DNA from 2 places in the Brevibacillus ginsengisoli genome. Region 2 is predicted to be linked to the other one. Evidence: riboswitches for the same ligand, from Rfam matches in the RefSeq annotation. Region 2 holds a riboswitch; the other holds the start of a gene.

Region 1 (15,467 bases), on a different contig from region 2:
ATGCGATTTGACCCGAATAGCCAGCCGATTATGTACTATTCATTAACCGGTAAAGCAGAAGTCAACAAATTGAAAGACTTGGCGGATAATTTGATTCAATCCCGCCTGGAGAGAATTGATGGCGTTGCCGCTGTAGGTGTAGAGGGCGGACGAGATCGAGTAGTGAACGTTACTATTGATCCAGCCAAACTCGCTGCGTACGGCCTGACAATTGAGCAAGTCCAGCAAGCAATCAGCAGCAACAACCTGTCAGCATCTGCTGGGGCAGTTCGTGAAGGCGACGAAAAAATGAACATCCGAGTCGAAGGGGAGTTCTCCGACGTCAGCAAAATCGGTCTGACTCCGATTCCTGTAGGAAAAGCCTCCATTCGACTGCAAGATGTCGCCAAGGTTGAAGATACATTGAAAGAGGTATCGGCCAAGAACTATCTGAATGGAGAAGAGGGCGTCTTCCTCACGGTTACCAAGGCATCTGGTGGCAATACAATCGAAGTGGCTGATGCAGTTAAAGAAGAAGTCAAAAATATCCAGGAACAGCTTCCTGCCAATGTGAAGCTGACAGAGGCAATTGATACCTCTATCTATATCAAGGATTCCATTTATACGACGGCTGAACATGCGCTTTTGGGTGGTTTGTTCGGGATCTTGATGCTGTTCTTCTTCTTGGGAAGCTTTTCTTCCATGATTATTGCAAGTATTGTACTTCCCGTCTCGGTTTTGGCCACATTCGTACTGATGTATATGACGGGGCAAACCATTAACCTGATTTCGCTGTCCGGATTAACCCTCGGCTTAGGCTCATTGGTAGACTTTTCCGTCGTAATTCTGGAAAACATCTTCCGGCAGCGGGAACAAGGAAAAAGCATGTTGCAAGCTGCGTTTGATGGTTCCAAAGAAGTAGGTACGGCGGTAATGGCTTCTGCATTTGCACAAATCTGTGTTTTTGCACCGATTGCCCTTACGCAAGGGATTGCTTCTGAATTGTTTGGGCCACTCGCGTTGACGGTTGTGTATTCACACATCGCGGCATTGATATTCTCCATTATGTTAGTACCGATGTTAAGCTCGCGCATGTTGAAAAAAGTCCCGGATCATCATGAAAACGTAGGATATCGTGGGAAAAATCCGGTTGTTTGGTTTAATATCGGGTTTAAAAAATTGGAAAATGGCTACCGCCGATTACTGAAGTGGTCGCTGGGACACCGTAAATCAGTTCTTGTCATTACGCTCGCGATGATTGTCGGTTCGTTTGCTTTGACTCCGATGATCGGTGCAGAGTTTTTCCCAGCAAGTGACCAAGGGCAGCTTCAAGTCTCAATTAAAATGCCTAACGGTACAGTCGTTCAAGAGACTGATAAAGTAACGAAGCAAGTAGAAAGTGTGGTTTCCAAGATTCCTGAATTGAAATACATGGTAACGATTGTTGGCAGTAACGTCAATCAGATGGCTTCCACTGCAGCATCGAACAAAGCGTCGATGTTCGTCCTCCTGACCGATGTACAGAACCGTACTCGTTCAAGTGATCAGATTGCACAAGATCTTCGTACCAAACTGGCAGACATTGCTGGAGCTGAGATTACGGTTGGTGCTACCTCTGGATTCTCAACAGGCTCCCCGGTAGAAGTAACGCTTTCTGGAGATGATCTTGACGTATTGAAAGAAATCGGCTCGATCATGAAAGAAGAGGTTAAGAGTGTAAAAGGAACCACCAACGTGATAAACAGCCTCGAGGATACCAAGCAAGAGTACGAGGTATCGGTCGATCCGGAAAAAGCCAGCCTGAATGGTTTGACGACCGGACAAATCATCTCAGCCGTCCGCACGGCATTTAATGGCCAGACGGTAACCAAGTATCGTACGGGTGATGATGAGATCGATATTGACATTAAGCTTCCAGAGATCTATAGAGAAGATGTAAACTATTTGAACAATCTCCGTATTTCTGGTCAAGGAGGAGCACAGATCGCTCTTTCTTCAGTGGCAACCATTAAAAAGGTAGATGTTCCAATTGCCATCAACCGTGAAGATCAGTCCCGACAAGTGAAAATCACAGCAGATTTGAACGGACGAGATCTTAACGCCGTGATGAAGGAAATCAAGACAAAACTGGATCAATTAAACCTTCCAGACGGCTATCTGCTGAAGTACGGCGGACAAAGCAAAGACATGGTCGAATCCTTCACGAGTCTAGGTGTTGCCATTCTGTTGGCGATTATTCTGGTTTATATGGTAATGGCGTCGCAGTTTGAATCCTTCTTTAGTCCGTTTATTATCATGTTTGCCTTGCCACCGACACTTCCAGGTGTCCTGATTGGTCTAGCGGTAACGGGAACTACCCTGAGTGTATCAGTTCTAATCGGGTATATCCTTCTGGTCGGTCTGGTTATGAACAACTCGATCGTATTGATTGACTACGTGAATCAGTTGCGGAAAAAAGGTCATGATGCCAAAGAAGCCATTCTGATGGCAGGTCCTATCCGTTTGCGTCCGATTCTGATGACTACGCTCACGACCATTTTATCCATTGGTCCGCTTGCGTTTGCGACCGGATCAGGTACTGAATTCCAGAAGCCAATGGGTGTAACAGTTATCTTCGGCTTGAGCTTATCTACATTGGTTACGCTGATTCTGGTCCCCATTGTGTATTCCTGGTTCAATGATTTAGGGATCAAGCGTCGAGCCAAAAAGGAGAAAAGAAGAGAGAAGAAGATGTTGAAAAAGCAGCAAAAGAATATGCCTACCCTGGAATCCTAGGCGTCTTAAGTAAACGGAGGGAGAGTATAAAAGTGAAAAAACAACACTTCATACTGGCGTTATCGACGGTACTTCTCTTAACTGCCTGCTCGCAAAAAGCACCAGAGGCAACGACCACAGCTGTAGAAAGAATTACCCCAGTACAAGTTGAGCTTGTGAAAAATGGTTCGGTTTCCTTGGATGCAGGACTGACTGCCAAGCTTGCACCTAGTCAGGAAGTGAATATCAGCCCGAAAGTAACTGGGAAGATTACTTCATTGCCAGTCAAATTAGGTCAATATGTAGGAAAAGGTGCGGTGTTATTCCATTTGGATGAAGCCGACCTGGAAAATGGCGTACGACAAGCAGAAGCTGCCCTGCAGGTTGCCCAAGCTGGCCTAAGACAATCTGGCAGCAACTCAAATAGTGGGCTCGAACAAGCGAAAAATGGATTGAAGCAGTCCGAGCAAGCCTTAAAAGATGCCCAAGTGAACCAGCAGCGCATGCAGAATTTGTTTAATCAAGGAGCGGTTTCTTCACAACAAATGGAACAAGCCAATTCACAGTTGACGAATGCCCAAACCGCTTATGACAATGCGAAGATGAGCTTGTCGACGGCACAACAGATGGGCGGTGTGCAAGTATCCGAGGCATCTGTGAAGCAGGCTGCGGTTAGTTTGCAAAACGCCAGAACACAATTGGCCAATGCAGTCGTTACTGCTCCTTTCAGCGGATATATCTCCAGTGTAAACGGAGAGGTTGGACAATTTGCTTCCCCGCAAGCACCTGTGATCACGCTCGTGAATACAAATCCACTTGTTGTTAAGGCGAATATATCCGAAAACGATATAACCAAGGTCAAGGTTGGCACAGGTGTAAAAGTGGAAGTAAGCGCGTTGGCAAAGGTGCTGGATGCCAAAGTAACTGCTGTGAGCCCGGTGATGGATCCGCAATTGAAAGCTTATCCGACTGAAATCTCCATCCCGAATCCTTCCAACGAATTAAAGTCCGATATGGTCGTGAATGTGAAGTTTAACTTCGATTCGACTGGGCAAAAGAAAGTACCATTGGTTTCCCGCAAAGCAATTTTTGAACGGGAAGGCAAATCTTATGTGTATGTGATTGAGAACAACGTAGCCAAACAGGTGGAAGTAACCGTCGGACAAGGAAGCAGCGATGAAGTTGAGATCCTTACCGGTGTGAAAGAAGGGGCTACCGTTGTTGTCAAAGGCCAGACATTGTTAAAAGACGGCGGTAAGGTAAAAATCCAGAAACAAGAATAAAGAATAAAGAATAAAGCAGTAAGCCTCCTTGACAACAAGTCACTCGGCTCGCTAGTATAAACATACAAAATGAATAGGAAAACTCACTTATCCAGAGAGGCGGAGGGACTGGCCCGATGAAGCCCGGCAGCGGATGTTGTACGCGATTCCATCAATCGTGAACACATCTGTGCCAATTCCAGCAGGAGCAATTCCTGGGAGATAAGGCGTGAATAACAGACACGTACCCCCTTCTCCGCTGAAGGGGGTTTTTATTTTTTATTAAATTGGAAAGTTTAATTGCTTTACAGTGGTAAAGTAATTAAACTTATCCATTCGCGCAAGCCTATCAAGAAAAGATTTCGTCCGCTTGCAGCCTCCTTGGAAGTGAAGCTTAGCGAAGGAAAGGAGAAAGGGAAAAGAGTCGCCACCCAACCCCGTAGGGGCGCGAAGCGTTTGGCGACTCCCTTTCGGATTGAGAGAGCGGACTTTCCAACTTCATTGCGAACTTCCACAGAGCGAAAAGGGACGAAGTCTTTTCTTAGTCGAACGGCTCAGGAAAGGAAAGAGGTACATGCGAATTCAACCTGCACACATTATGGAACAATTACCGACCCAATTTTTCTCCACATTAGTAGCCAAGGTCAATAAGCAGTTGGCCAAGGGCTACGACATCATTAACCTGGGTCAAGGGAATCCAGATTTGCCGACTCCACCCCATATAGTCGAAGAATTGCAAAGGCAGGTAGCCGACCCGCTCCATCACAAGTATCCGCCGTTTCAAGGGCGCATCGAATTAAAGCAAGCCATTGCTCACTGGTATAAACAGGAGTTTGACGTTGATCTTGATCCAGAAGAGGAAGTGGCGATCCTGTTCGGCAGCAAAACAGGACTGGTTGAGATTTGTCAGGTGCTCTTAAATCCGGGAGACGTTGCGCTGGTTCCTGATCCGGGCTATCCTGACTACTGGTCTGGCGTAGCGATTGCCCAAGCTCGAATGGCGATGATGCCTCTTCGTAAGGAAAACAACTTCCTGCCTGACTATAGCAAGCTGTCGCAAGAAGACGTGAATAAGGCGAAGCTGATGTTTCTTAACTATCCTAACAATCCGACTGCGGTCAATGCGCCGATTGAATTTTTTGAAGAAACCATACAATTCGCGCGTAAGAATGAAATTGTCGTCTGCCATGATTTTGCCTACGGAGCCATCAGTTTTGATGGCAAGAAACCCGTCAGTTTCCTGCAAGCCCCCGGCGCCAAAGAGGTGGGGGTTGAATTCTACACCTTGTCCAAAACCTACAACATGGCCGGCTGGAGGGTAGGAGCGATGGTGGGCAATAAAGAACTGGTGCGTCTCATTAACCTTATTCAGGACCATTATTTTGTCAGCTTGTTTGGAGCCGTTCAAATGGCTGCTGTTCGCGCTTTAACTGACTCGCAGGCTTGTGTACGTGATCTGGTGGCCGTATATGAAAGCCGACGTAACGCGCTGTTTGGAGGATTGCAGGAGATTGGCTGGCAAGCCGCTCCATCCCAAGGTTCATTCTTCGCCTGGCTGCCAGTTCCGAATGGACTTGGTTCCATTGAGTTTGCCGATCTTCTCTTGGAACAAGCGCACGTAGTTGTAGCGCCGGGAGTGGGCTTTGGCCCAACGGGTGAAGGATATGTTCGAGTCGCCTTGTTATCTCCAGAAGAGAGACTGCGTGAAGCAGCAAAGCGAATTGCCAGGCTGGGATTGTTCACAACCGAACAATTGTGAAAAATCAGGAAGTTTTCATTGAAATTGGAAATAGCCACAGATAAAATAATAAGAGAAAAATAAAGGGAAGGGGGATAGCGGAATGAGAATGAGCTGGATCAATCCGAAACATTTTCATTTCTATTTCCTTTCCCTTTTCGGTTGAAACACTAGAGCGAGATGCTTTAGTGTTTTTATTTTTTGGGGCGATAATGGAGGGATAGGATGAGGTACAAACGCGTTCTGATTAAACTAAGCGGTGGTGCTGTGGCCGGTGCGCATGAATTCGGATTTGACCCGGAGCGATTGGAGCACATTGCCAATGAGATTATGACGGTGGTGGGTTTGGGTGTTGAGGTCTGTCTCGTGATTGGCGGCGGCAATATTTTTCGCGGCAATATGGGAGAGAGCTGGGGAATTGAACGGGCGGAGGCAGATAACATCGGAACCTTGGCGACGGTAATCAACAGCCTGATGCTAAGAGGGGTATTAAAGGCAAAAACAAGCAATGAAGTTCGCGTCATGACCGCCATCCCGATTTCATCGGTTGCGGAACCCTATATCCGCTTAAAAGCGATCCATCATCTTGAGAAGGGATATATCGTCATTTTTGCCGGAGGGAATGGGCAGCCGTTTGTCACCACGGATTACCCTTCTGTGCAACGAGCGATTGAGGTGAATTGTGATGCCATCTTCGTAGCCAAACACGGTGTCGACGGCGTATTCAACGAAGATCCGAAATACAACGAGAACGCTCGAAAATATAAGTCTCTGCACTATAACGACGTGATCCACCGTGATTTAAAAGTAATGGATCAATCTGCCTTTATCCTTGCGCGTGACTATCAGATTCCCATTCATGTATTCAACTTCGATAAGGCGGGCAGTATGAAGGAAATTTGCCAGGGAACAGATATCGGGACCATCATAAGCGAGACGTCCGAATTGCAACTCGAATCATAACAAAACATAACATAACATACCAAGAAAAAAGGGATTCCCGTTTGAAGGAATCCCTTTTTTCTTTTGTCCATCATTTGCTTTGATTGGCCACCGTGAGTTGTTTCATTTGTGTCTTCCTTCCTATTTTTTTGTAAAAATATGTGAATTTTTTTGAGAAATGACGACTATATACACAAATTTGAACAAAAAGCAATGTATCTACTAACATAAAAGTAGGAGAAATTATGAATCTTTGTAAATAAATGTTTTTCAAATGTGACAAATTGTCGAATTTTCGTCAGCTGTGACAAAAATCATTTCTATATTTGGTATTATAAAAAAGCTGAATATGGAGGAATTAGTTTAAGGCTGAACTAGTTCCAAAATAATGCAAGGAACTCACCAAACACACCTAAGTCCGCTGCTGTCAAAAGTCCCTAATTTGTTAGAAGTGGCATGTGTAGAAGAGGAGATGAAAGAGTTGGGGAAAACAAAGTTGCTTAACCGAGTAAAACTGCTTTTCATGGGGATCTTGGCGACCGTAATACTGGCTGGTTGTGATAACTCGCAGTATATCGTTCTCAATCCTAAAGGGCCGGTTGCACAAACTGAGCTTAATTTGATCATCATTTCTGTTATTTTGTGTGCCATTGTAGTCATTCCTGTTTTAGCTCTTCTAGTGTATATCGTATGGCGTTATCGGGACAAACCAGGAAACACGGCTCCTTACCAACCTAATTGGCATGACAGCAAAACGCTTGAGATCATTTGGTGGGGAATTCCGATCGTGATCATCGGTGTTCTTGGTTACTTTACGGTAAGAGATACGTTTGCATTAACGAAACCTCCTGTAAGCGATAACAAACCGATTACCATTCAGGTTACTTCACTTGATTGGAAGTGGCTTTTCCAATATCCTGACCAGAAGGTTGCTTCGGTCAATTATGTGGAAATTCCAGCAGGTGTACCAGTTCAGTTTGTTTTGACTTCTGATGCGCCAATGAACTCTTTCTGGGTTCCACAGTTAGGGGGACAAGAATACACCATGCCTGGTATGGCCATGAGATTGTGGTTGCAGGCGGATAAACCAGGTGAGTACTTCGGATCAGGCGCTAACTTTACAGGTGCAGGGTTTGCCCACATGCAATTTAAAGTGGTAGCCAAACCTCAAGCAGAATTCGAGAAATGGGTAGACGATGTGAAGAAATCTTCCCCAGCATTAACGAAGGAAGGTTACGCTGATCTCGTGAAACCAGGTACTAGTGAAGTACAGACATTCTCTTCCTTCCCAGAAGGACTGTTTAATGAAGTTGTAAATAAAAACGGCGGTATCTATATGCATCATAACGGACTCAATATGGATCACAGTGGGTCGTCTAATGAGAATATGCCAGGAATGTCCAGTTCTAGTATGCCAAGTATGGACATGGGCCACCAATAAGAACGAAAGGAAGTTGAAAAACCGATGCTAGAAAACTTGAAACAATTTGCATCAACCTTTTTCGTAACTGGTGATCCGATGATTTATGGCGCAGATGTGTCTATCGTTCTTGCTTCAGTTGCCATCGTGTTTGTCTTGACCTATTTCAAAAAATGGGGATGGCTGTGGCGTGAATGGATCACAACTGTTGATCATAAAAAAATCGGGATCATGTATATCCTTGCTTCTCTGTTAATGTTGTTCCGCGGTGGGGTAGATGCCCTGCTCATGCGGATTCAGCTAGCTTTCCCTAATATGCAGTTCTTGCATTCCGAGCACTATAACCAAATCTTTACAACACATGGTACGATCATGATCTTGTTCATGGCGATGCCATTTATGTTCGGTTTGTTTAACATCGTTGTACCACTTCAATTGGGTGCACGTGACGTAGCGTATCCTTTCTTGAATTCCGTGAGCTTCTGGTTATTCTTCTTGGGTGCGATGCTGTTTAACTTGTCTTTCGTAATCGGTGGTTCTCCTGATGCCGGTTGGCTCAGCTATCCGCCACTTTCAGAGCTTGACTTTAGTCATGGGCCTGGTCAGAACTTCTATATTTGGGGGATTCAGATCTCCGGTATCGGTTCTTTGGCTACAGGGATCAACTTTATCGTAACGATCTTGAAAATGCGCGCACCAGGCATGAAATTGATGAAGATGCCTTTGTTCAGCTGGTCTGTACTTTCTAGCTGTATCATGATCATCATCGCTTTCCCTGTATTGACAATTTCTCTTGCGCTGTTGTTCATTGACCGTTACTTTGGAGCTCACTTCTTCACCATTTTGGGTGGCGGTAACCCGATGATGTACGTCAACCTTATCTGGATGTGGGGTCACCCTGAGGTATATATCGTAGTTATTCCAGCGTTCGGTATTTATTCCGAAGTCGTAGCAACATTCGCGAAGAAAAAAATCTTTGGTTACAAATCCATGGTATTCTCCATGATGATCATCTCAGTTCTTTCTTACTTCACTTGGGCCCATCACTTCTTTACAATGGGTGCTGGCGCAGACGTTAACGCCTTCTTCGCACTCACGACGATGGCGATTGGTATTCCGACAGGGGTTAAAGTATTTAACTGGTTGTTCACTTTGTTCCGTGGACGTATTACCTTGTCTCAACCGATGTTGTGGACACTTGCATTCGTTCCTTGCTTTGTCATTGGTGGTGCGACAGGGGTAATGCTTGCCGTTGCGCCTGCTGACTATCAATATCACAACAGTTACTTCCTGATTGCCCACTTCCACCAAACATTGATCGGTGGTGTAGTATTTGGTTACTTGGCTGGTCTGTACTACTGGTGGCCAAAAATGTTCGGTTTCAAACTAAACGATCGCCTTGGTAAATGGGCTTTCTGGACTTGGAATATTGGTTTCTATGTATGCTTTATGCCACAATACGCACTTGGTTTCATGGGTATGACTCGTCGTCTGTATACCTACGGATGGGATATGGGTTGGGCTCCATTGAACCTTGTATCCACTGTGGGTGCTTTCCTGATGGGTGTCGGATTCTTGTTCCAAGTATGGCAAATCCTTTACAGCATCAAGTACGGTGAAAAAGATTTGACTGGCGACGCATGGGGTACAGGACGTACGCTTGAATGGTCCATCCCATCCCCAGCACCACTTTACAACTTTGCGCGTGTTCCGCGCGTTAAAGATCAAGATGCTTGGATGAATATGAAAGAAGAAATGGCAGCTGGCAAAGATGTATTTGAAGGTCAGAAACTTGAACCAATCCACATGCCGAAAAACTCCGGAATTCCATTCATCATGTCTGTGTTCTGGTTTATCGCCGGTTTCGGATTTACATTTGAATGGACCTGGATGGGAATCATCGGCTTGTTGGGAGTAGTTGGTTGCTTGTTCGCTCGTTCCTTCCAATATGATACGGATTACTACATTCCTGTGAGTGAAGTGAAAAGTACAGAAGCTGCTCTAGGGAGGGTTGTATAATGAGTCAGGCTGTAGCTCATCACGATGATCATCATGACCATCATGAAGAACATGAACAGTTGAAAGTATTAGGTTTCTGGATCTTCATCGTAACGGACTGTATCTTGTTTGCTTGCTTGTTTGCAGCCTACATGGTATTGCGTACCCACTATAATGGTGGTCCAACTCCTAAAGAATTGTTTGAAGTACCAGGATTTGTCGCTGAGACATTCATCCTTTTGACTAGTAGTTTTACCAGTGGTCTTGCTACACTTGCGATGCACAAAGGCAAAGTGAAAAATATGATCGGCTGGTTGATCGTTACTGTAGCACTGGGTGCATGCTTCGTTGGTTTGGAAATCAGCGAGTTTACGAAAATGGTCCATGAAGGGGCTACGATGGCTACAAGCGCGTTCCTGTCTTCCTTCTTTACACTGGTAGGAACTCACGGACTTCACGTAACAGTTGGTCTCTTCTGGATTACCGGTTTGATGTTCCAATTGGCAAAACGCGGAATCAACACTGTTACTAAACGTAAAGTATTCGTTGTCAGCTTGTACTGGCACTTCCTTGACGCCGTATGGATCTTCCTCTTTACGGTTGTGTACTTGATGGGGGTGATGTAAATGGCACATCATAATCAAGCGAAAAATGAGGATCATGGTACAACGAAATCGTATATCGTCGGTTTCATCATTTCGATTATCCTCACCATTATTCCACTGGTGATGGTATTGAATCATATGATGACTAACACGGCTCTCGTCGTAGTTAGTATGGTGATGGCTATTGCACAATTTCTCGTTCAGTTGTTCTTCTTCATGCACATTCGTGAGGGAGAAGGACCAAAATATAACGTAATGGCGCTTATTCTTGGCGTTGTGGTTGTGTTTACAATTGTCGCTGGCTCTATGTGGATTATGACATTCAACTCCATGGTTCACTAATTGAAGGTGAATTAATGGAAACAGATAAGAAAGGCTATTGACTTAGCCTTTCTTATCTAACATACTTAACTTATTGATATCGAATGTGTTAAAACTTTTTTATTTTGTAGAGAAGGAGGTGTCGAGACTCATATGATTCAACAAAATATTGCTTCCTATACAGCTGATACTACTGTGACCGAATCGCGCTCGATGCTTCAAACCATCAAGGTGTATTATACCTTAACCAAACCTAGAATCCTTGTGATGCTGGTGTTTACCTCACTTTGTGCAGCCTTTGTTGCCCAGAAGGGGATTCCCAACATCATGACCACCTTATTTATGCTAATTGGGCTGGCTTTGTCCTCTGGAGGATCAGCAGCTTTTAATATGTGGTATGACCGAGATATTGATGCAATCATGAATCGTACATCCAATCGTCCAATTCCAGCCGGGCTGGTAGAGCCTCGTAATGCTTTGTGGTTTGGAATTACGTTGGGTGTCCTATCGGTAACCGTCCTCGCTATTTTCGTCAATATGATGACTGCGCTTCTTTCATTGGCAGGGTTTCTCTACTACGCGGTGGTCTACACCATGTGGTTGAAAAGAAGTACCCCACAAAATATTGTCATTGGCGGCGGAGCAGGGGCGATGCCTGTTTTGATCGGATGGGCCTCTGTTACGGGTCATGTAGCTATTGCACCTGTTTTGATGTTTTTGATTATCTTTTTCTGGACACCTCCTCATTTCTGGGCATTGGCTCTGTATAAAAATGAGGATTACACACGTGCGGGAATTCCGATGATGCCTGTTGTAAAAGGCCCTCGTCACACCAAACGTCAAATGGTAGGATACGCTTGGGCATTGTTGCTCTTGTCCTGCTCACTCTACTTTACTGGTGTAGTCGGCTGGATCTACTTGTTGTCAGCCGTGATTTTGGGCGGAATCTTCCTGATTTACAACTACATGGTATTGCGTGAAGAGGACGATCAATTCGTCTGGGCGAAGAGAACCTTCTTCTGCTCACTGATATACCTGCCTGTGCTGTTTATGTTCATGGTAATCGATGCAGTATTATAAAGTGTAAAAGCACCAATCTCTATAGGGATTGGTGCTTTTTTGTCTGTTGTGTTTCCTTCTTATCTAAAGTAAGATGCAAATAAGATGCACTGTGAAAGAGGAGATATATGGACTCAAGGAAAGCGCCTTTGGGATTTGAAGAAAACGATGATGTTGAGGGAAAAGTGTCAATTAATAGGACTGAACATTCAGTAAATACAGATGATTCGAGACTTCATGACGATATGGGGACATTTGTAAGTGGGGATGGTATTCAGGGAGATAAGTTTTTTTCGAGGATCGTCAGTAAGCTTCGAAAGGCAGGGTGTGTTTTCGCGGAAGATGAGGCACGCTTTCTTATCTCCTCGGCACTGACGCCCACAGACCTCATCAGAATGATAGAGCAACGATCCACAGGCCTGCCTATTGAACACATCATTGGATGGGCACAGTTCTGTGATAAGCGGATTGTAGTGGATCGGGGAGTTTTCGTCCCCCGACATCGCACCGAGTTCCTTGTCCAGCAAGCAGCCGCTCTCATTCGACCAGGATCGGTTGTAGTTGATCTTTGTTGCGGATCAGGGGCAGTGGGTGCGGTACTGGCCTCAACCATAGAACGGGTTGAATTGTATGCGACAGACATTGATCCCGCCGCGGTACGGTGCGCCCGACGCAACATCACTGACGCAGGTGGTGGTCTAGTGTACGAGGGAGACCTCTACACTCCTCTCCCCACTGCTCTGAGGGGCCGTATCAACGTGATTGTCGCGAATACACCCTACGTACCCACTCAGGCGATTGAACTGCTCCCCTCTGAAGCTCGCCTACATGAAACGAGGCTGGCGCTCGACGGGGGGATGGACGGATTAGACGTGCAGAGACGAGTCGTGGCAGAAGCTCCTCTTTGGCTGGCACCGGGTGGACACTTGCTGGTTGAGACAAGCAAGCGGCAGTCACAGATGACCCTTGAGCTATTCTCGGGCAACGGGTTGATCTCACAGATAATCAGTTTTGACGAGCTTGACGCCACTGTGGTTATTGGAACGAAACCAACCCCCTGACGTTTTTGACGTAGGGGGTTAGACTGGTTAGTGGGTTGACAATTCACAAGGCCACTTTATCCGCGGATAGAGTGAGATCGTAAAGGAAGGAATCCGTATCCTTTGTCTTCATAAAGGCCTGTAGCACTTGTTCTTCACGAATAATACTTAAGAAATCATCCACCACAGTAGGGTCGAATTGGGTGCCGCGATTCTCTTCCAGAATAGCAATCGCTTTTTCCATTGGCATCGCTTTACGATAAGGGCGATCTGAGGTCATCGCGTCAAATGCGTCGGCTACCGCCATAATTCTCGCCATCTCCGGAATTTGATCTCCTTTTAAACCATTGGGATATCCTTTCCCGTCAAACCGCTCATGATGATAAGCAACACCAGGAATGAGTGGAGCTAACTCCTTAATCCTCTCCAGGATCTGCACGCCGAGCGTAGGGTGTTTTTTGATCATGGAGTATTCTTCATCTGTCAAACGATCTGTCTTATGTAAAATGGCGGAGGGAATACCTACCTTGCCGATATCATGGACAAGACCAGATAGATAAACAAGGAGAATATCGCGTTCAGAGAAGCTACGAATACGGGCGATTTCACGAGAAAGCAGCGCGACTCGTTCGCTGTGTCCGTGCGTATATTGATCTTTGGCCTCGAGTGTCTTGCTCAATGCGCGAATGGTATTAAAAAACATCTGTTTATGATGCACTTCTTCTCGATGTAAGCGGTGAGACAGAAGATGCACACTGAACCAGCCACCCAAAATCAAGGCGGAAATAATGACAGAACTAATAATCATGATCAATTGAAAATTAGAAATCTGGTCAGGCAAAAGAAGCTTCATTTTCTCACTTAGATAAAATTCATATCCGAAAGTGGAAAGGAACAAAATAAGCAATAATGAAGAGAAGACAAGGTTCCATCTTCGGATTAATTTAGTCATAATGAACCCTCCGGAGCTGTTCAAACACCATCTATATCCAAAAAAGGCTGTATCAGGCTGTAGAAGTAACGTCGAGGTGAGAGGGATAATTTAACAGGAGTAAACGCAAGGAAATATGTACCATAGTAGAGTCTACAATGATTCATAATCCAATGTCCATTGGGAAATGCTATGACAAGTCAATTATTACAAGAATTTAAATGATTGACACAATATTGTCAAATTTGGAGGGCGTATGGACAAATATAATCATCTTGACCAATTACCATTAGCCGAATTGGATGGTCAGCAATTAGCCAATCTTCAAAAGGCTGAAGCAGAATTAAATCTGCAGGGAGAATCAGTTTACCTGCTTGCTTTGAAAAAACAAGACACGACTGATGTATAAGGTTGAACAGTAAAAGGAAGAGCCAACTACGCTCTTCCTTTTACTTTGTTACATATTTTTTTGAAGATGGGGCTTAAGTGAATTGATGCCAATCGCAAAGCCTAATGATTGACTCGACTGGATGATGAACGCGTTCATTCCAACCACTTCACCCCTGAGGTTGATCAGCGGCCCGCCACTATTCCCTGGGTTGATGGCTGCGTCTGTCTGGAAGATCTCTTCATAATATCGGTGAGAGACTTGTAAGCGTCTGTTTTTGGCGCTAATAATCCCGCAAGTAACCGAATTCTCTAAGCCTAGTGGAGCACCTACACTAATGACCCATTCGCCAACCTTGGTTGAAGCGGAGTCCCCAAGAGGCAAAGGGGATAGCGGAAAATCAGCCTGTATTTTGATAATAGCAAAATCTCGTTTCGCATCAGCGTATATTAGTTTGGCGTCAAAGATTCTCCCGTTCCAAAGCTTTACCATAATGTTCTTTGATTTACCGATAACGTGTTCGCTTGTCAAGATATATCCTCTGGGGTTGATAATAAAGCCTGAACCAAAACTGCGTTCGGTAAGATCTTCAGGGTTCGCCTTCATTCCAAGGAAGTTTTGTATCAATTTGTTGATGTCTTTGGAATTGGGAGTATCTTGAGTGATGATGGAAACGACACCGTCTTTTACCTGTTCCACTAGGGGCACCAAAAAGTTGAGTGGATGTAGGCTGTTGATAACGGAAGTACTTTTCACAAAGGTCGACCATTTTTTGCGTTTCACCGTTCGATCACCCCTGATTAGGTATGTATCATTGTATGGCAAAGAAACGTGAGAGGAACGCCCATTTATTTGGTTTGCCGAAAGATTTACTGTAAACTCGTGGTAAAAAGTTTTGCGATTGTATTGATATACTAAAGAAATTACTTTTATAATGTAAGTAAAGGTTATTTCAAAAAAATACGAATATATTTCAAAATTAGTGATGTACCTGGAGGCCTTTAAATGGACGTTAAAACGATTATTCTAG
Region 2 (15,467 bases):
AACGAACAACCGTTACGTTATCGGTCATCCATTCACCCAATTCACGGTGAATGACGTAAGCATTCTCAGTGCCATCCATTTTCAGGATGTTGTCATATTTATCTTGTTCTTTTTGGGTGTGGCTGTCATATAGTGTGCTAGCAATATCACTGGAGTGTTTATCCAAGCTATTGATATAGTTGATCGCATTAGGACCTGCTACCATACCGCCGTAGATTGCGGACAAGAGGGAGTTTGCTCCCAGACGGTTCGCACCGTGTTGAGAGTAGTCGCACTCACCTGCAGCAAACAATCCAGGGATGTTGGTCATTTGGTTATAGTCAACCCACATTCCGCCCATGGAATAGTGAACGGCTGGGAAGATTTTCATTGGAACTTTGCGTGGATCTTCACCGACGAATTTTTCATAAATCTCGATGATACCGCCAAGTTTAACATCCAATTCTTTCGGGTCTTTGTGAGAGAGGTCAAGGTATACCATGTTCTCTCCGTTGATTCCCAATTTCATATCTACGCACACGTGGAAAATCTCACGGGTCGCGATGTCACGCGGTACAAGGTTTCCGTAAGCAGGGTATTTATCTTCAAGGAAGTACCAAGGTTTACCGTCACGATACGTCCATACACGTCCACCTTCACCGCGAGCAGATTCGGACATGAGGCGAAGCTTGTCATCCCCTGGAATCGCAGTTGGGTGAATCTGAATGAACTCACCGTTTGCGTAAATAACGCCTTGTTGGTATGCGGTAGAAGCTGCAGTACCTGTGTTGATGATGGAGTTGGTGGATTTACCGAAGATAATTCCAGGTCCACCCGTTGCCAAGATGACAGCGTCGGAAGCAAAAGATTTGATTTCACTTGTACGCATGTTTTGTGCGGTAATCCCACGGCACACGCCAGCGTCATCCAAAACTGCCCCTAAGAAATCCCAATATTCGTATTTGGTAACCAAGCCCTCCGATTCGTAACGGCGAACTTGCTCGTCCAAAGCGTACAACAATTGTTGACCGGTTGTAGCGCCTGCGAATGCTGTACGGTGGTGCTTGGTTCCCCCGAAACGACGGAAGTCCAAAAGACCTTCAGAAGTACGGTTGAACATGACGCCCATACGGTCCAGCATGTAGATGATCCCTGGAGCCGCTTCACACATTGCTTTAACAGGCGGTTGGTTCGCGAGGAAGTCTCCTCCGTAAATGGTGTCATCAAAGTGCTCCCAAGTGGAATCCCCTTCCCCTTTGGTGTTAACCGCACCATTGATGCCCCCCTGAGCACAAACCGAGTGAGAACGTTTCACTGGTACGAGGGAGAATAATTCTACTGGAACACCTTTTTCTGCCGCCTTGATGGTAGCCATTAAACCAGCCAAACCACCGCCGACGATTATAAGTTTGCCTTTGGCCATGATTGCTTCCCCCTATTCCTATTAAACGAATGCCGACAACGCGCGCAATCCGATGAAAGAAACGACAACGAACACACCTACAGTGAAGTATGCTGCAATTCGCTGCGAACGCGGTCCAACAGTAATTCCCCAGTGAACGAGGAAGGACCAAATACCATTAGAGAAGTGGAAAACCGCAGCCACGATACCCACTCCATAGAAGATTCTCATCGCTGGATTCGCTAAAATATCATGCATCATGTCAAAGCTTACTTGAGCACCAAGAGCTTTTTGAATTCTGGTTTCCCATACGTGCCAGGAAATATAAATAAGTGTAATTACACCTGTAATCCGTTGCCACATGAACATATGGTTGCGGAAATAGCCATAATTGTTTACGTTATGCTTCGCTTGGAAGGCAATGTACAAGCCATAAACCGCATGGAAGAAGATTGGCAGATAGATCAGAGCAAATTCGAGAACAAGAATAAATGGAACCTTGTCGATATTACCTATTACTTCGTTGTAAGCTGCTGCACCTTTAGTTGCCTGGTAGTTTGCCACTAAGTGAAACACCAAGAACAAACCAATCGGTAGTAAACCTAGTAAAGAATGAAGCCTGTGATGTACAAATTGCCGGCTATTAGCCATGCATGGGTCCCCCCTCAGTGAACTATAGTCTTTGTAAATCCTATACTCTCTCTTTCTCCTCGCAATCCTGTCCCAAAATTAATTGGGTTGACACGTCCTTTCACATGTTTGTCACAAGCAACGAATCGAGTGCACCTCCATTATAAAGGTAGGCGCTTACAAATGAGTTGCTTGTTAATATTATGTAAAATTGTGTCGGATTACGGAAAAAAGATTGTCCAATATGTGACCAAAACTATTGTACTCCTGTACCCTGAGAGCGTCAAGCCAATGGATAGACTAAATCCATCGATAGAATCATATTAGTTGCAAAACAAAAAACCCTCCTATACACCTGTTATGACAGGCTTTTATAGGGGGGATCTCATTCTATCTAGAAAGATTTTTCTCTTTTTTATATGAATATTGTCATCAGATTCTCAAAATTCTCATAGATTGGAATATGAAAACTAGTAAATCAACTCTATGAGCAAAGGAGAAATCATCATGCGCATAGTCGATCCGCTCTACACATTATTTTCTGGACAAACAATGTCTCATTTGGAGCAAATGAATATGCCGTACCTAGGTTTCCATATGTTGAGAGATTGCTTGACACGCAAACTTTTAGGCGAGAGCGAAGGCCCCATTCTGTACTGGTTAGGAAAAGATGTGGGATCGCAAATTTCGATAAAAAATGCGGATGACCTGATCCTGCCGTTCATTCGTCTCGGCTTGGGGAAGCTAGAGCTCCTTGAAGAGACCGAGCATTCCTTTCGTTACTCGTTGACACACTCCGTATTTTCTCATATTGAAGTAGACAGACTGACCTCTTCGTTAATGCTGGAGTGCGGGATCATCGCAGGTGCAATTAGCCAATGGTTACAAAAAGAATTGGAAGGCCATCTGGAAGTCGTCAAGTCAGAGGATTCTAAACAATCGGAAGTCCTGATCACGATCTTACTTTCTTGACGTACGGTGTGACAATCCGCCCCATACGAGAAAACTCCACCAAAAAAGCGTCATGCCCGAATTTGGATTCAAGTGTATGAAATTCAACTTCCACACCATTCTGGCGCATCAGATTGGCCATTTCCTTTTGATGCTCTAGCGGGTACAAGAGATCATCGGTAATCCCGATCATAAGTACCGTAGCTCGAATACGGGAGATGGCATGCTCTGCACCGCCACGTCCTCTGCCGATATCGTGAGAGTCCATTGCCCGCAGCAGGGCGAGATAGGAATTGGCGTCAAAACGTTCGACCAACTTCTCCCCTTGATAGCGCAAATAGCTTTCGATTTGGAAGGTAATATCCAACGCGTGATTCTCTGATTCTTGCTTGAAGCTGCGCCCGAAGCGCTCTTCAAATAATTCAGCCGTCCGATAGGTTATCATCCCAAGCATCCTGGCAACCGCAAGGCCCTTAGATGGCCCTGCGCCCGGGTAATAGTCTCCGCCGTTCCATTCGGGATCGTTCTTGATCGCCTGCCTGCCGACATCATTATAGGCGATGGCAATAGCCGAGAGACGGGAACAAGTAGCGATGGGGATGACCAGATTCATCATCTCCGGGAATTCAACTGCCCATTCGTACACCTGCATTCCACCCATGGAGCCACCCATTACCGCATACAGATGGTGAACACCGAGCTCACTCAGTAAACATCGTTGCGCTCGCACCATGTCGCGGATCGTGACCATCGGGAAGCTGGAACCATACGGGCGATTCGTCTCAGGATTCAAGCTGGCTGGCCCCGTAGAGCCGTAGCATCCACCGAGAACATTGCTGCAAATGACGAAGTATTCGTTTGTATCAATCGGCATGTCGGGCCCTATAAGTCCTTCCCACCAGCCTGGACGACTCCCGTCACCTACAGCATATACGTCTCCCGTTAGAGCGTGGCAAACTAGAATCGCGTTATCACGGTTGGGATCATAGGTACCATACGTCTGATAGCCGATCTCCACTTGCTTAAGGACTTCCCCCGATTCCAGCTGCAAATCTCCAATGAATGCTTTTTGCACAACGCTTTCCCCCTTACTATCCGACGAAAAGAATTCGTCCCTCACCTCTCTAGCGGGCTTACGCAAATGGTAAAAACCCCTCTTCGAAGAGAAGAGGGGTTGATTTCTGAATAGACAGATACCCGCTCTTATCTTCCAAACGCGTCCATTGCAGTTCTTCTGCGTCGCGCGTCTGCTGGATTTAGCACCTCTCCGCTACTGCGGGGTTGCCGGGCTTCATCGGGCCAGTCCCTCCACCACTCTCGATAAGAGAATCCATATTATTTCATTCATCATACGATTTGGAAGAGGAAAGTGTCAATATCTAACACGAGCTTCTTCCAGTCTTCTTTGTGTGTGTTCTCTTACATTCCGTGTACCACAGCAGCTTCTTCCACATCCAGGCCAAAGGCTGTGTGCAATGTGGTCACCGCAAGCCCAGTGAACTCTGCTGGGATGACGCAGGAGATTTTGATATCTGAAGTGGAGACCATTTTAATCGAAATCTGTTGCTCCGCCAGCTGTCTGAACATCTCCGCTGCCACACCTGGATTGGTCACCATGCCCGCGCCTACAATCGAGACTTTGGTTAATCCCTGTTCGTATTCAACCGAATCAAACCCTAGTTCGGCTGATTTCTGATTTAATACCTCCAGCGCATGCGTCAGATCATCCGCTGAGACTGTAAAGGAAATATTGGTTTCAGCCGCATCATACGAGCTTTGAATAATGATATCGACATTCACTTGAGCACAAGCCAATGTGTTGAATAAAAGGGATAATGTTCCTACTTTGGCCGGCATGCCGACAACCGTAATCTTGGCAACGTCCTCGTCATGCGCAACACCGCTTACCACTCTTCCTGTTTCCATTGACGAACCCTCCTCCACATAAGTACCCTCTTCATTCGTAAAGCTAGAACGTACGACTAAACGCACTTTATATTTTTTCGCTGTCTCCACGGAGCGTGGATGAAGCACGCCTGCACCGAGATTTGCCAGCTCCAGCATTTCATCATAGGAGATACTGTCCAGCTTTTGAGCTGATTTAACAACTCTTGGGTCAGCTGTAAATACACCAGACACATCCGTAAAAATCTCGCACTTATTCGCTTCCAGACTGGCAGCCAGCGCGACAGCCGTCGTGTCGGATCCACCTCGACCTAATGTCGTTATCTCTCCTGCTTCCGTAATTCCTTGAAACCCGGCCACGATCACGATGCGCCCTTGGCTAATCGCCTCTCGAATTCGCTGATTATCAATGTCTTGGATACGGGCTTTGGAGTGTACGGAATCTGTCATAATCCCCGCCTGCCATCCGGTCATCGAAACCGCCGCATGACCTTTGCTCTCCAATGCCATCGCGAGCAGCGCGATCGATACCTGTTCACCCGTTGTCAGCAGCATGTCCAGCTCACGGGCCGGTGGCTGTTCACTGATTTGTTTCGCCATGTCAACCAACACATCGGTGGATTTGCCCATCGCGGACACAACAACTACGACGTCATTTCCTTGCTCTTTCGTCTCAATAATCCGGTCTGCTACCCGCATAATCCGTTCAATCGTTCCAACTGAGGTTCCTCCGTATTTTTGCACGATCAATCCCATCTGGTTTCTCTCCCCTATCGAATAATCACTGATCCTATCCTGATACCATAACTTCCACGTAAGCTTATTTATTATTCACGCAATATTTTCGGTTGATGACCTAAACAAAAAAGGCAACAACAAGGTTAGACCTGTCGTTGCCCTACTTATGGACATACCAGTGCCTCCCTCCCTTGGACACGTCGGCGAACAACTCCGCATTATTCACAACACGTGAATACACGAAGTCCTTCATCCTCTGTGAGATAGCTCTCCAACGTTGTATTAGGATTTGATACAGCGTTGACAGTTCTGTGCTTCTTCAACACAGACCCAGCACAACAAGCATCGGGCCGCCTGTTGCACTTCGGCGAATTCCCCTTTCCCACACCCTGCTAATGCCCGCATCTTCGGGGGGTACTCTTGGTTTTCGCGCCTCTACCTCACTCCAGTTATGGGAAGTGAGGTTACTTATTTAATTGTTTTGGATTATAGCATGCGTTTGTGGCATGTTCAACCTCTATTTTTGCAAAAAACATCTCAACGTTTTTCATTAAAGTCGAGATGACCGCATGGCGGACACCTAAAACGGTCATGACTGTTTTAGGTGTCCAGCTTGCGCAGCTTCTCGATGATCTCTCGCGCCAGCTTGTCACCTATACCGATTTGCCGGAAATCCTCTACGCTTGCCTCACGCATTTTGGTGAGTGAACCAAAATGTTTGAACAAGAGCTTGCGTCGCTTCTCGCCAATTCCCGGAATCTCATCCAATTGGGAGCTCAGCATTGTTTTTCCGCGCGACTGGCGATGGAAGGTAATCGCAAAGCGGTGAACCTCGTCTTGTATCCGCTGTAACAAGTAGAATTCGTAACTGTCCCTCTTTAAATCAACGGGCTCTGGTGGGTCTCCAAACAACAGCTGTGCCGTTTTATGCTTCTCGTCCTTCGCCAAACCACAGACGGGTATATAAAGTCCAAGTTCATTCTCGAGCACGTCCATCGCCGCCGATATTTGTCCTTTTCCGCCATCAATGACAATCAGGTCAGGAAGCGGTTGATTTTCTTTTAGCAAGCGGGTGTAGCGCCTGCGCACGACCTCCCGCATAGAGCCGTAATCGTCGGGGCCCTCAACGGTTTTTATTTTGAACTTGCGGTATTCCTTCTTATCCGGGCGACCGTCAGTAAAGACAACCATCGCGGATACCGGCTCAGCTCCTTGAATATTGGAGTTGTCAAACGCCTCAATCCGCTTGGCTACCCCTATTCCTAGAACGTGCCCAAGGTTGTGTACCGCCTGAATAGTTCGCGCCTCATCTTTGGACATTAAAGCGAATTTCTCCTGCAAAGCGATGCGCGCATTCTCGTCGGCCATCTTCACCAGCTCGTGCTTTTTCCCTCGCTTAGGAGTCAGTACCTTGACATTCAGCCACTCTGACAGCAGTTCAGCCTCACTTCGTTCCGGCAAAAGAATTTCTCTTGGCAATGCCTGCTGTTTATCGTAATAAAACTGGGTAACAAACGACATGAAATCTTCTGTCTCATCCCCATAGTATGGGTACATCGTGGTTTCCCGCTGGATCATTTTTCCTTGGCGCATGTAGAAGACCTGAATGCACATCCAGCCCTTCTCCACAGCAAAGCCAAAAATATCCCGATCCACCGTATCCGTAAAGGTCACCTTCTGCTTCTCCATAACCGCCTCAATATTGCGAATCTGGTCTCGCAGCTCCTTCGCCCGCTCGAATTCCATCTCTTCCGCTGCTTGGTGCATGCGCTCGGTCAGCTCTTTTTTCATCTCTTCATGCCCGCCGTCAAGAAACTTGGCGATTGCCTCGACGATTCGCTCGTTCTGTGCCGCGTCCACTTCATATACGCAGGGAGCAAGACACTGACTTAGATGGTAGTACAAACAAACCTGCTTCGGCATCGTCTGGCATTTTCTTAACGGGTAGAGTCGATCTAACAGCTTCTTCACTTCTTGAGCGGCTCCGGCATTCGGATAAGGACCAAAATACTTGGCTTTATCCTTCAGCACTTTGCGTGTGATCTCTAGTCGTGGATGAGCTTCGTTAGTGATTTTAATGTAAGGATACGTCTTGTCATCCTTCAGCAAGACGTTATATCTCGGATTGTATTGTTTGATTAAATTACACTCCAGAAGCAGAGCTTCAATGGGGGAGGAAACGACGATGTATTCAAAATCAGTAATTTCACTGACCAACAGCTGCGTCTTGCCGTCATGACTGCCTGTGAAATAGGAGCGAACGCGATTTTTCAATACTTTGGCCTTGCCGACGTATATGATTTCACCATTCGCGTTCTTCATCAGGTAGCAGCCTGGTTTATCCGGCAGAACCGCTAATTTGTCTTTGATCGTCTTCATCCTGGTCCCTCCTCTCATTTCAGATGAACAGTTTCAACCTCTTTATCGTAGCACAAACGTTCCCGTCGAAACCACTGTAAAGCAATTCGACTTTTCAACAATATAAAAAACAGCCCCGCCATATGGCAAGGCTGCTCAACACTATCTCTTACAGATGTTTGTTAATAGTAGAAAGAAGTGCTTCTTTTGGTTGGAAACCAACGATTTTGTCTACTGGTTGACCATCTTTGAACAACAACAAAGTTGGGATGGACATGATACCAAAACGTCCAGCAGAATCTGGGTTATCGTCAACGTTTACTTTCACGATTTTTAATTTGTTACCGATTTCAGAATCGATTTGTTCAAGGACTGGAGCAATCATCTTGCAAGGACCGCACCAAGGAGCCCAGAAATCAACAAGAACGGTTCCTCCGCCTTGCTCTACTTCTTGAGCAAAATTTTGATCCGTTGTATTAAGAATAGCCATGTAGGAATCCTCCCTCATTTTTCACATAAAAACTTCCACCGTGTTAAAGTATACCATTCAATATTAGAATTGACCACGTCAGTTGACACTTTATCTGCTTTACCTATTTTGTCCCGTTACCTTGCTTTTATCAAGCCAATTCTTATCTGTCCTTTAGGAAATTAGGCATTCAATTCACTCGAAAGAAAGGGGCTTCTCACCCAGTACGATTTCGTTTTGCCCTTTGAATTGACCCGCTCAATGTACATATCTTCTTGATCTTTGTGATATAGATGGATGATTTCGTTGTTCGTCTGTATCCGCAGATGCTTTTCACCGTTTGGAAGTTCGCTGGACGGGACCTTTTGAATGAAGATATCTCTGTTAAACTGTTGAATAATCTCGTCCTTTTTCGGGGCAGAGTAAGGCTGAATCGATTCCCCTGCGACAAGGTCGACAGCTTGTACTTCTTCAAGTTTCAGTTCCCGATGAATAGCCACCTTCTTAGCCATCCAAATCAGCACAAAACTGGGCAATGAAAACGCTACAATGAGCAACATACCAATACTATGAGATAGCCAGTTCACCATCGTTTCAGACATGCTATGCACCTTTTTCTATCGAATTTTTACCATATTTATAATAATAATGGTAAAAACATTCAATTTCAAACAGATAATCTACGACTTACTTTAACCAACTTAAAATAAAAAAAGCCGAGGATATTCTCCTCGACTTCATTTCAATAGCGGGTGGATTACACCAATACTTTTTTGAATTCTGCTGTTAAAAGTGGAACGACCTCGAACAAGTCTCCCACGATCCCATAGTCAGCCACTTGGAAAATTGGCGCTTCTGGGTCTTTGTTGATGGCGACGATTACTTTGGAATTGGACATCCCAGCCAAATGCTGGATCGCTCCGGAGATCCCGCATGCGATGTACAGGTCAGGCGTAACCACTTTACCGGTTTGACCGATTTGCAACGCGTAGTCGCAGAAGCCGGCGTCGCAAGCTCCGCGGGAAGCTCCTACTGCCGCGCCCAACACTTCAGCCAACTCATCCAACGGCTTAAAGCCATCCTCGCTCTTCACGCCACGGCCACCGGAGATGATGACTTTAGCTTCAGAGAGGTCTACTTTACCGGAAGTTTTGCGCACTACTTCTTTAACAATGGTACGAAGGTCTTTAATCTCAGCGTTGAATGAAACAGTCTCCGCAGTTTTGGTGCTGTCCGCTTCGCCAACCGGAATGTTGTTCGGACGGATAGTTACGAAGATTTTGCTATCTGTGAAGTTGCGTTTTTGGAACGCTTTTCCTGCATAAATGGGACGAGTGAAAATTCCGCCAGCTTCCACCGCAGTTACGTCAGACACCAAGCCTAAGCCAAGGCGTGCCGCTGCGCGAGGAGCCAAATCGCGGCCAATCGCTGTATGACCCAAAATGATTGCGTCTGGGTTCACATCCGCAACCACTTGCGCTAACGCTTGGGTGAAACCATCTGGTGTGTATTGCGCCAAAGCGTCATTCGCTACGACATACACTTTGGATGCTCCATAGGAAGCGAGTGCGGATACATGTGATTCCCCGCCTGGTCCAAATACGGTTGCAATTACTTCGCCGCCTTCAGCAATAGTTGCCGCTGCCGCAAGTGCTTCAAATGAAACGTTACGAAGTTGACCGTCACGTGCTTCTGCTAGAACGAGTACTTTTTTCATAATGAATCCCCTCTCTCCCTTAGATTACTTTCGCTTCGTTGCGAAGTAAGGATACTAATTCTGCCACTTGGCTTGGCGTATCGCCAGAAAGAACGCGACCTGCTTGTTTTTTCGGAGGCAGGTATTGATCGACAATGGCTGTTTTTGCTTGTACCGCATCAGGAGACAAGCCTAAATCATCAGCGGATAGACGATCCAACGGTTTCTTTTTTGCCTTCATGATACCAGGCAGAGAAGGATAACGAGGCTCATTCAAGCCTTGTTGAGCGCTGATCAATACAGGAAGAGAGGTTTCTACTACTTCCAGGTCACCCTCGATGTCACGCTCTACGCGTACAGAAGAACCGTTCACTTCAAGCTTCACAGCGGTAGATACGTGGTTAATGCCCAATTCTTCAGCCAGACGTGGTCCGCCTTGTCCAGCGCCAGAATCAACAGCCATTTGACCGCCGATAATGATATCGTATCCAACTTTGTTAGCGACGGCTGCAAGTACCTTAGCTGTCGTATATTCATCACCGAAGAGAGCTTCGTCATCTACGAGAACCGCTTTGTCAGCTCCCATAGCAAGCGCTGTGCGAAGCGCGTTTTCTGCGCGATCTGGTCCCACAGAAACAACCGTTACTTCTCCGCCGTGTTCTTCTTTCAATTTAATCGCTTCTTCTACCGCATATTCATCATAAGGATTGATGATGAACTCAACCCCGTCTTCACTGATTTTGCCGTCAGAAATCACGATTTTTTCTTCCGTATCGAACGTCTGTTTCAAAACTACTAGAATGTTCATACGATTTCCTCCTTATCGATCCTTAAATTGGGGTTTGCGTTTTTCTAAAAAGGCATTGACGCCTTCCTTCATATCTTCAGAACGGAATACCTCTCCAAAAAGCTGCGCTTCCTGTTGAAGACCTTCCTCAAATCCTTTATTAAAACCAGCTTGTACGGCACTAAGCGCATAACGAATCGCTACACTGCTTTTGGTAGCGATAGCAGCTGCCAGCTTCTTGGCTTCCTCCAGCAGTTGCTCCAAAGGATACACCGCGTCAGCTAAGCCAATACGAAACGCTTCCTCGCCGCCAATCATTTCTGAGGTCAAAATCATTTTGGTAGCTGTGCCCCGACCGACCAAACGCGGCAAACGCTGTGTACCGCCGTATCCAGGAATCAGTCCCAGATTGAGCTCGGGAAGCCCCAGTTTGGCTTCTTGCGCAACATAACGAATATGGCAAGCCATCGCCAGTTCCAGTCCTCCACCCAAGCATGCGCCGTTAATTGCGGCAATAATTGGTTTTGGGAAAGTTTCCAGACGATTAAAAATCTTTTGGCCAGCTTCAGCCATCTGATGAGCTTGATCATTGGTCAGTGTTGTGAATTCATTAATATCTGCACCCGCGATGAAGAAGCGTCCTTCACCAGTCAATACAATCACTTTTACCTGCGAGTCTTGCTCCAGGTGATCAAGTGCAGCTTGTAAGCCTTCCAACGTTGCTTTGTTTAACGCGTTGGCTGGTGGATGATTAATTGAGAGAACAGCTACTCGTTCCTCAACCGCCAACGACACATTGGAAAATTGCATCTACTTCCCCACTCCCCTCTATTTGGCACGTCCTACCATATGAGCGGTCGCTCAATTCAGGCATAAACTCATTGTATCAAATGAGGAATGCCAAAAAAAGCGTTTTCTTACGCTATTTTTTCATCAAACCGTTTAGGAAGAGGTTATGAATGGGGTCAACGAGAGAAATGAGATCGTACTTGAATTGTTTCATGATCCAAGAAGTAGCCGCTTGATCAATCGTTCCGAAAATCATCACGCGAGCCATCCGTATATCCAGCTCTTCACGGAAGATCCCGTCTTCTATGCCTGAGCGGATGACGTCTTCAATCAGATTGAAGTATCTTTTCAAAATAGCGCCAATCCCTTGATTTACTTCCGGATTGGACTGACGAAGCTCAATCTGCGTGACAATCGCCATCTCTGGATCTTGGGCCATCAAACCCAAGTGAGTCGAGACCAACTCGCGAATTTTCTGATCCGCTGATTCGGCTTGTTGGATACGTTCATGACATGTGTCAATGAATTGCCCCATCTTCTCGTTGAACAGAGAAATCAGTATGTCATCTTTGTTCTCAAAGTAGAGGTAGATCGTACCGTCCGCTACTTTCGCCTCCTTGGCGATACGCGATACCTGGGCATTGTGATACCCATGCTTCGCGATTACGCGTACAGCCGCATCAATGATGGCTTCATATTTTTCCCCCGTCTTCTTAGCCATAACAAACCTCCACATAAGTTTCCAAAAATTCATACTAGAATGAATGACTATTCATTCACTTACAAGTTTAAACCATCAGCTGAATCAGTGTCAATCCCTCTCCGGTGCATAGTCCAAGAGCGTTTGGTAATACTTACATCAGAGCACAAGGAAAGGAGAATTTGCCAATGACTACTACTCAAGACGCCTCGTACAAAGCGGTGCGCTACCTTTACTATTCCGCACTCTTTTGGCTGACCCTTGGCATGTTAGTTGGTTTGACGCTTGCCTTCAAGTACGTATGGCCAGACTTCCTGGTGATAGGTGCTTTACAAAAATATCTGTCATACGGACGGATCCGCCCCATTCATACCAATTGTGTCCTGTATGGCTGGCTTTCCATCGCCCAAGTTGCTGGACTGTTCTATGTCATCCCGAAGTTAACAAGGTCTCCGCTTCAACATCCCCGACTGGCGATGATTGTCGGATATTTATGGAACATCGTTGTCGGTGTTGGTGTCATTACCTTCTCCCTTGGCTACACCACCGCAATTGAATATGCGGAATTTCTCTGGCCGATTGACATTGTTCTCGCTGTACTGTTTATCTGCATCATTTTCATCTGCTATCGAACAATCATCAATCGAAAAGAAAAGCAGTTATACGTCAGTCTGTGGTATTTTATGGGCTCCCTTTTGTGGTTTCCCTTTTTGTACATCATCGGCAATATACCAAACGGATGGATTGGCGGTATCCCCCAAGCTCTGGCCGCATGGTTCTTCGGACACAACGTGATTGGCTTATGGTTTACCACGGTAGGCGTCGGGTTCATCTACTACCTGCTCCCGAAGCTTACCAAGAATCCTTTATATAGTCATAAGCTGTCGTTAATCGGATTCTGGACGATTGCCACCTTCTATGTCTGGAATGGACCCCATCATTTACAAAACGGCCCGATTCCCGCTTGGGTGATGAAGGCAGGCACCATCCCCTCTATCTTGTTGATCATTCCGGTATGGACAGTACTTGCTAATGTATTTGGCACCATGAAAGGCAAATGGCAGGTTGTTGCTGAGAACATATCGCTAAAATTCGTGATTACAGGCTCGATCTTCTATTTGATTACCTGCTTGCAGGGTCCTTTTCAAAGTTTGATGGGCCCAAGCTCCGTGTTGAAATTCACCAACTGGATTGTTGGACATGCCCACATGCCATTGTTTGCAGCGTTTTCTTTTATTAACTTTGCCCTGATCTACTATAGCTTTCCGGACTGGGCTGGACGAGAGATATACAGCCGCAGATTGCAAGAGACTCACTTCTGGTTTTCAATCATTGGCTTTTTGTTGTTTGCCTTTAGCACCTGGACGCAGGGCGTCATGCAAGGATTGGGCTGGGCTGACGGCAAACAGTACGGGATTCAGTTTGTCGAGTTAATGACTGCCCTTCGCCCCTTCTCGATCATCCGGGCTACAGGCGGGATCATGATGTTCATTGGCACCCTGGTTTTTCTTTACAACATTTACCGTTCCGCGAAAGACGGCAAGATTGTGGTCACCTCCGGCCAAAAAACAGCGTGAGCGTTGTTTGGATTTCGAATAGAAAGGAGCAATTCGTTTGGCACAAAAGGAGACGAACATCGCCCCCTTTGTCGTTGGTTCCCTCGTTATTTTTTTCATGGGGACGCTCGCTACCGTGTACCTGCCGTTCTACGATCCATCCATGAGCCAACCGAACGCGACGGCGATGAGCCGCAACTACAGTCCGGATTCTGCCGAGTATCGCGGCCGTCAAATCTATATCCGGGAAGGCTGTCACACCTGCCATACCCAGTACGTCCGAGCGGTAAAGGCGGACACCTCTTTGGGACCGGTATCAATCCCCCAAGATTATTACTACGATTCTCCCGTCATGCAAGGGACGGTTCGGACAGGCGGAGATTTGATGTGGGTAGGGAAAAGGACGAGTCCGGAATGGCATCGCAAGCATCTTGATAACCCGCGAAGTGTTCTCCCAGGCAGTATCATGCCCTCCTACAACTATTTAACGGTGAACGAGCGGGAGGATTTAATTGCCTATCTGATGAGTCTCAAACCTGCTCCTTCAACCGCTGGCACCACCTCTTCGCCCACAACGATCGGAAGGTGATCAAGGATGCCGACAGATAAAAACGATCAGAACCAAAAGAAAGACCTGACCAAGCAGAGATACCACGAAGTCTCGGGGATTCGGATGGGCAACGCCAAGGTTCCCAAGTTTCTTATCGCTGTCTACATTGTGCTGGGAATATGGGGGCTTGGATATGCCACGTTTGCTACACCAATCAATGACCGGCTGGAATCAACAGGTCCGGGCGGCAAGAAGAACGCGTCCTATGACGGAGCCCAACTTTTTCAGCAGAACTGTACAGCGTGTCATAACGTAACGCATGAAAAGCTCGTCGGGCCCGGACTTGCTGGGGTCTCCAAACGGTTGACGGATGACCAAATACGCCACACTTTGTTAAACGGACGCGGTCAAATGCCTGCCCTGCCTAATCTGGGATTAGATACAGAGCAAATCAACGCGATCTTTAAGTACCTGAAATCCTTGTAGGAGGTGTGAGCGTAATGAAATCTCACGTTATCGCTACTTTTGATTCACCCGAGAAAGCAGAGCAGGCGTATTATGCCCTCCAAGCCTACGTGAACCGGGAAGACATCTCGATTGTTCACATGTCGGACGACAAAAAAAACTCCAGCGATTTAAGTGCAGACACGATTGCTGACGGGATTGGTTATGGAGCGTTGATCGGCGGTGGATTTGGACTTGCGATTGGGATGACCACCCTTTTAATCCCCGGTATTGGGCCGATTCTTGCTGTCGGACCGATTCTTTCGGCTTTAACGGGTGTGACGGCGGGAGGAATTGTAGGCGGGATCGTTGATTTAGGAATTAACCGCTATACAGCAGAGTCAATGGCTTCCCATGTGGAACGCGGATTAGTAGTCATGACGGTCGGAATCGCCAACCCCGCACTACGAGAAACCATACTTGACATGCTCAACGTGTACGGCGCGATTGATG

The links. A riboswitch is a leader RNA that binds a small molecule or an ion and turns the genes downstream of it on or off. The one in region 2 is predicted to bind S-adenosylmethionine.
Region 1: linked by a shared signal. The riboswitch ahead of ACQCN2_RS20325 (pyridoxal phosphate-dependent aminotransferase) and the one ahead of metX (homoserine O-acetyltransferase MetX) in region 2 are both predicted to bind S-adenosylmethionine.

The regions. Positions count from the first base shown of each region.
Region 1 covers NZ_JBNJQR010000011.1:76,957-92,423, reverse strand. Annotated here, with positions in the region: gene ACQCN2_RS20335 (efflux RND transporter permease subunit) at 1-2,754, shown strand, start outside; gene ACQCN2_RS20330 (efflux RND transporter periplasmic adaptor subunit) at 2,781-4,016, shown strand; SAM riboswitch class I at 4,101-4,224, shown strand; gene ACQCN2_RS20325 (pyridoxal phosphate-dependent aminotransferase) at 4,570-5,754, shown strand; gene pyrH (UMP kinase) at 5,959-6,696, shown strand; gene ACQCN2_RS20315 (ubiquinol oxidase subunit II) at 7,148-8,116, shown strand; gene ACQCN2_RS20310 (cbb3-type cytochrome c oxidase subunit I) at 8,141-10,114, shown strand; gene cyoC (cytochrome o ubiquinol oxidase subunit III) at 10,114-10,719, shown strand; gene cyoD (cytochrome o ubiquinol oxidase subunit IV) at 10,720-11,040, shown strand; gene ACQCN2_RS20295 (heme o synthase) at 11,173-12,099, shown strand; gene ACQCN2_RS20290 (putative protein N(5)-glutamine methyltransferase) at 12,324-13,139, shown strand; gene ACQCN2_RS20285 (HD-GYP domain-containing protein) at 13,183-14,070, opposite strand; gene ACQCN2_RS20280 (hypothetical protein) at 14,306-14,458, shown strand; gene ACQCN2_RS20275 (S1C family serine protease) at 14,507-15,220, opposite strand; gene ACQCN2_RS20270 (helix-turn-helix transcriptional regulator) at 15,443-15,467, shown strand, end outside.
Region 2 covers NZ_JBNJQR010000001.1:361,053-376,519, reverse strand. Annotated here, with positions in the region: gene sdhA (succinate dehydrogenase flavoprotein subunit) at 1-1,402, opposite strand, end outside; gene ACQCN2_RS01950 (succinate dehydrogenase cytochrome b558 subunit) at 1,424-2,032, opposite strand; gene ACQCN2_RS01945 (DUF2507 domain-containing protein) at 2,519-2,983, shown strand; gene metX (homoserine O-acetyltransferase MetX) at 2,964-4,037, opposite strand; SAM riboswitch class I at 4,163-4,289, opposite strand; gene ACQCN2_RS01935 (aspartate kinase) at 4,382-5,623, opposite strand; lysine riboswitch at 5,862-6,051, opposite strand; gene uvrC (excinuclease ABC subunit UvrC) at 6,206-7,984, opposite strand; gene trxA (thioredoxin) at 8,133-8,453, opposite strand; gene ACQCN2_RS01920 (YfmQ family protein) at 8,615-9,034, opposite strand; gene ACQCN2_RS01915 (electron transfer flavoprotein subunit alpha/FixB family protein) at 9,190-10,152, opposite strand; gene ACQCN2_RS01910 (electron transfer flavoprotein subunit beta/FixA family protein) at 10,169-10,936, opposite strand; gene ACQCN2_RS01905 (enoyl-CoA hydratase) at 10,949-11,725, opposite strand; gene fadR (fatty acid metabolism transcriptional regulator FadR) at 11,838-12,425, opposite strand; gene ACQCN2_RS01895 (cbb3-type cytochrome c oxidase subunit I) at 12,593-13,981, shown strand; gene ACQCN2_RS01890 (cbb3-type cytochrome c oxidase subunit II) at 14,019-14,549, shown strand; gene ACQCN2_RS01885 (c-type cytochrome) at 14,556-14,996, shown strand; gene ACQCN2_RS01880 (hypothetical protein) at 15,011-15,467, shown strand, end outside.